DNA from 2 places in the Burkholderia sp. L-4 genome. Region 1 is predicted to be linked to the other one. Evidence: riboswitches for the same ligand, from Rfam matches in the RefSeq annotation. Region 1 holds a riboswitch; the other holds the start of a gene.
The links. A riboswitch is a leader RNA that binds a small molecule or an ion and turns the genes downstream of it on or off. The one in region 1 is predicted to bind thiamine pyrophosphate.
Positions count from the first base shown of each region.

Region 2: linked by a shared signal. The riboswitch ahead of AC1VVG_RS01925 (FAD-dependent oxidoreductase) and the one ahead of thiC (phosphomethylpyrimidine synthase ThiC) in region 1 are both predicted to bind thiamine pyrophosphate.

Region 1 covers NZ_JBXEOX010000001.1:1,316,909-1,320,312, reverse strand. Annotated here, with positions in the region: gene AC1VVG_RS06210 (cytochrome b/b6 domain-containing protein) at 1-483, opposite strand, end outside; gene AC1VVG_RS06205 (pentapeptide MXKDX repeat protein) at 555-842, opposite strand; TPP riboswitch at 1,113-1,229, shown strand; gene thiC (phosphomethylpyrimidine synthase ThiC) at 1,356-3,287, shown strand.
Region 2 covers NZ_JBXEOX010000001.1:405,413-408,816, reverse strand. Annotated here, with positions in the region: gene AC1VVG_RS01935 (thiazole synthase) at 1-759, opposite strand, end outside; gene thiS (sulfur carrier protein ThiS) at 798-995, opposite strand; gene AC1VVG_RS01925 (FAD-dependent oxidoreductase) at 1,028-2,164, opposite strand; TPP riboswitch at 2,390-2,513, opposite strand; gene AC1VVG_RS01920 (ABC transporter ATP-binding protein/permease) at 2,783-3,404, shown strand, end outside.

The sequences.
Region 1 (3,404 bases):
AAACTGGACGGACTTCCAGATCGTGAGCCCCGACAGCACCAGCACGACGAGATCGACGATCGCGGTCAGGTACGCGGCACGCTGCACCGCGTTGTAGACGCTCAGGTCGTCGTGCGCGAGCCGCCCGCCGAGCGCGGCGCGGATGTCGCGCCATACGGATGCCGGCGTGACGGGCAGCAGCTTGCGCGCGAAGCGCCCCGTCGCGATCGACATCGCGAGGTAGAACAGCCCGTTGGCGACCAGCAGCCACATCGCCGCGAAATGCCATTGCAGCGCGCCGCCGAGCCAGCCGCCGAGCGTGATGCCGTGCGCGAACGTGAATGACGGATAGATCGGCGACGCGTCGTAGATGCGCCAGCCCGACAGCGCCATCAGGATCGCCGCGAGCGCGTTGAGCCAGTGGCTCACGCGCACCCACGGCGGATGAATCGTGGGCGCGGGCGGCGGCGTGCTCGTGCGATCCGTGACAGGAACCGTTTGCATGATGAAGACTCCCGGATTGAGGCGTCGGGGCGGGACGCGATGCGTGCTGCCGGTCGCGCCCCGTGCATTCGTCAGTTCGACGGGCTCATGGCGTCCTTCTTCATCGCGTCGCCCTTGGACATCGCGTCGTGGCCCATCGCGTCCTTCTTCATCGCGTCCTTCTTCATCGCGTCGTGCTTCATGCCGTCCTTCTTCATGCCGTCCTTCTTCATCGCGCCGTCCTTGGCCATCGCGTCGTGGCCCATCGCGTCCTTCGACATCGACATGCCGTCCTTCGACATCGCATCGTTCTGCGCATATGCGCCCGTTGCGATCGTGGCAAGCGCGGCGACACAGGCAACCAGGAATACGTTTTTCATGACATCTCTCCACTACATGGGTTTAGGAGCCGAATAGACGGAGCACACCGCCGGAAATGACAGCGATGTCAAAAAAAATTCTAGACGCCGAAAATGAAGACGCGAATGCTGCACCGCTCGGCCCTGGGCGGCCCCACCGGGAAGCCGTCCGGCGGCCGCGATTGCTGCGGCGCACCCCGCCCGGTCCGGCCGCGGCGATCAAGCGATCGCCCGGCGGCATCCGCTCCGCTCCCGGTTGAAACCGCCGCCAAGCCGGTGTATCGTGTGCCCTTGCTAACGCGGGGGTCCTGCAATGCGCCCGGTCAAACAACCGGCATTGCGGGTGAGAAATACCCTTTGAACCTGATCTGGATAATGCCAGCGCAGGGAAGCGTACGGATTTCGCCGCCATCCCTCTGACGAAACCCGCCGCCTCACGAATCTCGTCTCCTGCTTAGCTCGCGCCCCACAATTGCTTTGCATGGGGCCCGAGTAAGCGCCGAAGCGCCGACTCGGGCCGACACAGGAGATCGAATGAACGCCAATCCGAAGTTTCTGTCCGCCGACGCCCACGTCGACGCGGCTGCCGTCGCGCCGCTGCCGAATTCGCGCAAGGTCTACGTCACCGGCTCGCAGCCCGACATCCGCGTGCCGATGCGCGAAATCACGCAGGCCGACACGCCGACCGGCTTCGGCGGCGAAAAGAATCCGCCGATCTACGTGTACGACACGTCGGGCCCCTACACCGATCCGGACGCGAAGATCGACATCCGTGCGGGCCTGCCCGCGCTGCGCCAACGCTGGATCGAGGCACGCGGCGACACCGACGTGCTCTCCGGCCTGTCGAGCCAGTACGGCCTCGAGCGCGCGGCCGATCCGGCCACGGCCGACCTGCGTTTCCCCGGCCTGCACCGCAACCCGCGTCGCGCCCAGGCCGGCAAGAACGTCACGCAGATGCACTACGCGCGCCAGGGCATCATCACGCCGGAAATGGAGTACATCGCGATCCGCGAGAACCAGCGCCGCGCCGAATACATCGAGAGCCTGAAGTCGAGCGGCCCGAACGGCGCGAAGCTCGCCGCGATGATGGGCCGCCAGCACCCGGGCCAGGCATTCGGCGCCGCGGCCTTCGGCGCGAATGCGCTGGCCGAGATCACGCCGGAATTCGTGCGCGACGAAGTCGCACGCGGCCGCGCGATCATCCCCGCGAACATCAACCACCCGGAATCCGAGCCGATGATCATCGGCCGCAACTTCCTCGTGAAGATCAACGCGAACATCGGCAACTCGGCCGTCACGTCGTCGATCGGCGAGGAAGTCGACAAGATGACGTGGGCGATCCGCTGGGGCGGCGACACGGTGATGGACCTGTCGACCGGCAAGCACATCCATGAAACGCGCGAGTGGATCATCCGCAACAGCCCGGTGCCGATCGGCACGGTGCCGATCTACCAGGCGCTCGAGAAGGTCAACGGCAAGGCCGAGGACCTCACGTGGGAAATCTTCCGCGACACGCTGATCGAGCAGGCCGAGCAAGGCGTCGACTACTTCACGATCCACGCCGGCGTGCGCCTGCAGTACGTGCCGCTCACCGCGAACCGGATGACGGGCATCGTGTCGCGCGGCGGCTCGATCATGGCGAAGTGGTGCCTCGCGCATCACAAGGAAAGCTTCCTGTACGAACACTTCGAAGAGATCTGCGAGATCATGAAGGCGTACGACGTGAGCTTCTCGCTCGGCGACGGCCTGCGTCCCGGCTCGATCTACGACGCGAACGACGAAGCGCAGCTCGGCGAGCTGAAGACGCTCGGCGAGCTCACGCAGATCGCGTGGAAGCACGACGTGCAGGTGATGATCGAAGGCCCCGGCCACGTGCCGATGCAGCTGATCAAGGAGAACATGGATCTCCAGCTCGACTGGTGCAAGGAAGCGCCGTTCTACACGCTCGGGCCGCTGACGACCGACATCGCACCGGGCTACGACCACATCACGTCGGGCATCGGCGCGGCGATGATCGGCTGGTTCGGCACCGCGATGCTCTGCTACGTGACGCCGAAGGAACACCTCGGCCTGCCGAACAAGGACGACGTGAAGGAAGGCATCATCACGTACAAGCTCGCCGCGCACGCCGCCGACCTCGCCAAGGGTCACCCGGGCGCGCAGGTGCGCGACAACGCGCTGTCGAAGGCACGCTTCGAGTTCCGCTGGGAAGATCAGTTCAACATCGGTCTCGATCCGGACAAGGCGCGCGAATTCCACGACGAAACGCTGCCGAAGGATTCGGCGAAGGTCGCGCACTTCTGCTCGATGTGCGGCCCGCACTTCTGCTCGATGAAGATCACGCAGGACGTGCGCGAGTTCGCGGCACAGCAGGGCGTGTCGGAAACCGAGGCGCTGAAGAAAGGGATGGAAGTGAAGGCGGTCGAGTTCGTCAAGACCGGCGCCGAGATCTATCACCGTCAGTAAGCGCAAGCAGCGATCCGCGCCGGGTCGCATCGCGATGCACGAAGCCCGCTTTCGAGCGGGCTTTTTTGCGCACGTCGCGTGCCTGCGGCGGCACGGGAAACAATTGATTACGAAACC
Region 2 (3,404 bases), 910 kb from region 1:
GTGCGCGGTCTCGCGTGCGTCCATCGGCCCGGCCAGGTACGCGGCGCGCCCCGCCTCGACGCCCTGCGCGAACGCGCGCGCCATGATTTCGGGGTGCGTGGCCTGCGACACGGCCGTGTTCAGCAGCACGCCGTCGAAGCCCCACTCCATCACCTGGCACGCGTGCGACGGCACGCCGAGCCCCGCATCGACGATCAGCGGCACGTCCGGCAGCCGCTCGCGCAGCACGCGCAGGCCGTACGGGTTCACGATGCCCTTGCCCGTGCCGATCGGCGCGCCCCACGGCATCAGCGCCTCGCAGCCGACGTCGAGCAGGCGCCGGCCGATCACGAGATCCTCGGTGCAGTACGGCAGCACCTTGAAGCCGTCCTTGACCAGTTGCGCGGCGGCCTCGATCAACCCGACCGGATCGGGCTGCAGCGTGTAGTCGTCGCCGATCAGCTCGAGCTTGATCCAGTCGGTGCCGAACACCTCGCGCGCCATGTGCGCGGTCGTCACGGCCTCGGCGACGGTCTGGCAGCCGGCCGTGTTCGGCAGCAGCGGCACCGCGTGGCGCTTGAGCAGGTCGAAGAAGCCGGCTTCTGCGGTGCCGCCCGTCATCTGGCGGCGCAGCGCGACCGTCACCATCCCGGGACGCGACGCGTCGATCGAATCGGACAGCGACTGCAGCGACGGATAACGCGACGTGCCGAGCAGCACGCGGCTTGCGAAGGTTTCACCGTACAGCGTCAGCGCGTCGGCGGAGGTGAGGGACGTCATGTCGTTTTCCTGGAAGAGCGGGGACGAACCGGCGGCGCTCAGCCGCCCGCGACGGGGTGCACGACGTCGAGCTTGTCGCCCGCCGCGAGCGCGCGCGCCGCATGCTGCGTGCGCGCGACGAAATTGCCGTTCAGCGCGACCGCGTACGGCGGCCGCGCGCCGTACGCGGCGAGCGCGTCGGCCACCGTCGCGCCGTCGGGCAGCGTCAGGGTCTGTTGGTTGATCTGGATATCCATGAGGCTCGGTCGGATTCGGTCGGCGGCGCGCGTCAGGCCGGCTGGCGCGCGTCGCTGCGGTGATGAAGGAGCGTCGGCCAACGCGCGGCGTCGCGCCACGCGGCGAACGCGTCGGCATCGCCCAGCGCGCCGCCGAACGCGGCTTGCGCAAAGGCGACGGCTGCCTGCGCGACTTCCGGCGCGATCATGAAGCCGTGCCGGTACAGGCCGTTGACGGCGAGTGTCGATGCGCCGTCCCAGATCACCGCCGGGCGGTGATCGGGCAGCGTCGGCCGGCACTGCGCGTTGAGTTCGAGAATGCGTGCCTCGCCGAACGCCGGATGCACGGAGAACGCCGCGCTCAGCAGTTCGAGCGCGGAGCGCACGCTGACGGGCGACATGTCCTCGCCCTCCACCTCGGTCGCGCCGATCACATAGAGATCGTCCTGCTTCGGCGCGATGTACAGCGGGTAGCGCGGATGCAGCAGCCGCACGGGCCGCGTGAGCCCGATGCCGGGCGCATGCACGCGCGCGACTTCGCCGCGGATGCCGCGCAGCGCGGGCAGCGCGGATTTCGCGCCGAGCCCGCGGCAATCGATCGTGAAATGCGCGGCGGGCAGGTTGGCATCGTCGATCGCGACGTGCCAGCGGAGATCGACGCCGCGTTCGGCGAGGCCCGCCGCCAGCGCGCGCAGCGCCTGGCGATTGTCGAGCTGCCCTTCGCGCGGCAGCAGCAGGCCGCGGGCGAAACGGCCCGCGAGCGTGGGCTCGGCCGCATCGACCTGCGCGCCGGCGAGCGTCACGAAACCGCCGTCGAGCAGGTCGGCCGGCGCGTTCGCGCGCACCCGCCGCTCGAACAGCGGCGCCTCCGCGCGGTCCGCGTGGTGCCAGACGACGAGCGTGCCGTGATGCTGGAAAAAAACGGGTTCGGGCAGTTCCGCGAGCCATTGCGGCCAGCGTTCGAGCGACGCGGCGCCGAGCTCGGTGATCAGCCGTTCCGCGCTCGCCGCTTCCGCGAGCGGCGCGAGCATCGCGGCCGCGATCCAGGCAGCCGACTGCTCGCCGTCCGGGCCGCCGCGCTCGTACAGCGCGACGCGATGCCCGTCGCCCGCGAGCCGCCACGCGATCAGGCGGCCGACGAGGCCGCCGCCGAGCACCGCGAAATCGGGCCGTGCATCCTGGACGTTCATCGGGCGCCCTCCGCGCGAATACGCACGACGAGCGTCGACGCGCGCGCGCCGCCCCATGCGAACGCATGCGGCATCGGGGCGGGAATCAAGCAAAAGACTGAAGATTGTGCGGTCATCATTCCTTCCGTAACGCGCAATGCGCGTACCCAAAAGGACGAAACCGGCAGCAAAGGCCGGCCGGGCGGGACTCGGGCGCTGACCATATGGGATGGCGGCCAGCGCGGCCCGGCGGGATCAGAAACTTCCCTCGCCGGTATTACCCGGATCGGGTGCAAAGGGTTTTTCTCAGCCTCGCCGCGCCGCCCGGAACATCCGCCGGCCACGCCACGAAGCACCCCTGTTTCGTCGTCGGCCATTAGACCATAAAAGCCGAAAGCGCCGCAAACTGTCCCCGTGGGGCAAATTCGCCGTCGGCCCGCGCCGCTCTGGCACAATGCCCGCAGGCCGGCCGCGCGAGCGGCCGGTTGCCGCGTCACCGCCGGCCCTTAAGCGCCGTTTAAGACGCGCGGGCGACCATCGCTGCGCCCGCCGTCCGTCGGCGCCGCGCCCCGGCATGCCGTATCGCGGCGCGCGCCCGGCTTCGCCCGGCCCGCGCGCCGGCTACTCATCAGGAAGCACATGACCCAATCGATCGATCCCGTCCGCTCCGCCTCCGACGCGCCGCAGGACGAGCGCCCGGTATCCGCATGGAGCCTCATCAAGCCCTACTGGGTATCGTCCGAATGGAAAATCGCGTGGGGCCTGCTGGTCACGATCATCGCGATCAACCTCTGCGTGGTCTGGATCAACGTCCGGCTGAACAAGTGGAACGCCGAGTTCTACAACGCGCTGCAGTCGAAGGACGTCCACGACTTCCCGAATCTGCTGATGCAGTTCTCCGCGCTCGCGTTCGCGTTCATCATCCTCGCGGTGTACGGCCGCTACCTGCGGCAGCTGCTCGGCTTCCGCTGGCGCCAGTGGCTCACCGACCGCTTCCTCGGCCAGTGGCTCGGCGATCGCGCGTTCTACCGGATCGAACGCGACCGCCTCGCGGACAACCCCGACCAGCGGATCACCGACGACCTCCAGTCGTTCGCGACCACGACGCTCGCGCTGTCGCTCGACCTGCTGTCGACGGTCGTCACGCTCGTGTCGTTCATCACGATCCTGTGGTCGCTCGCCGGCGCGCTGACGTTCACGCTCGGCGCGACGCCGATCTCGATTCCCGGCTACATGGTGTGGGCGGCCGCGCTGTACGCGG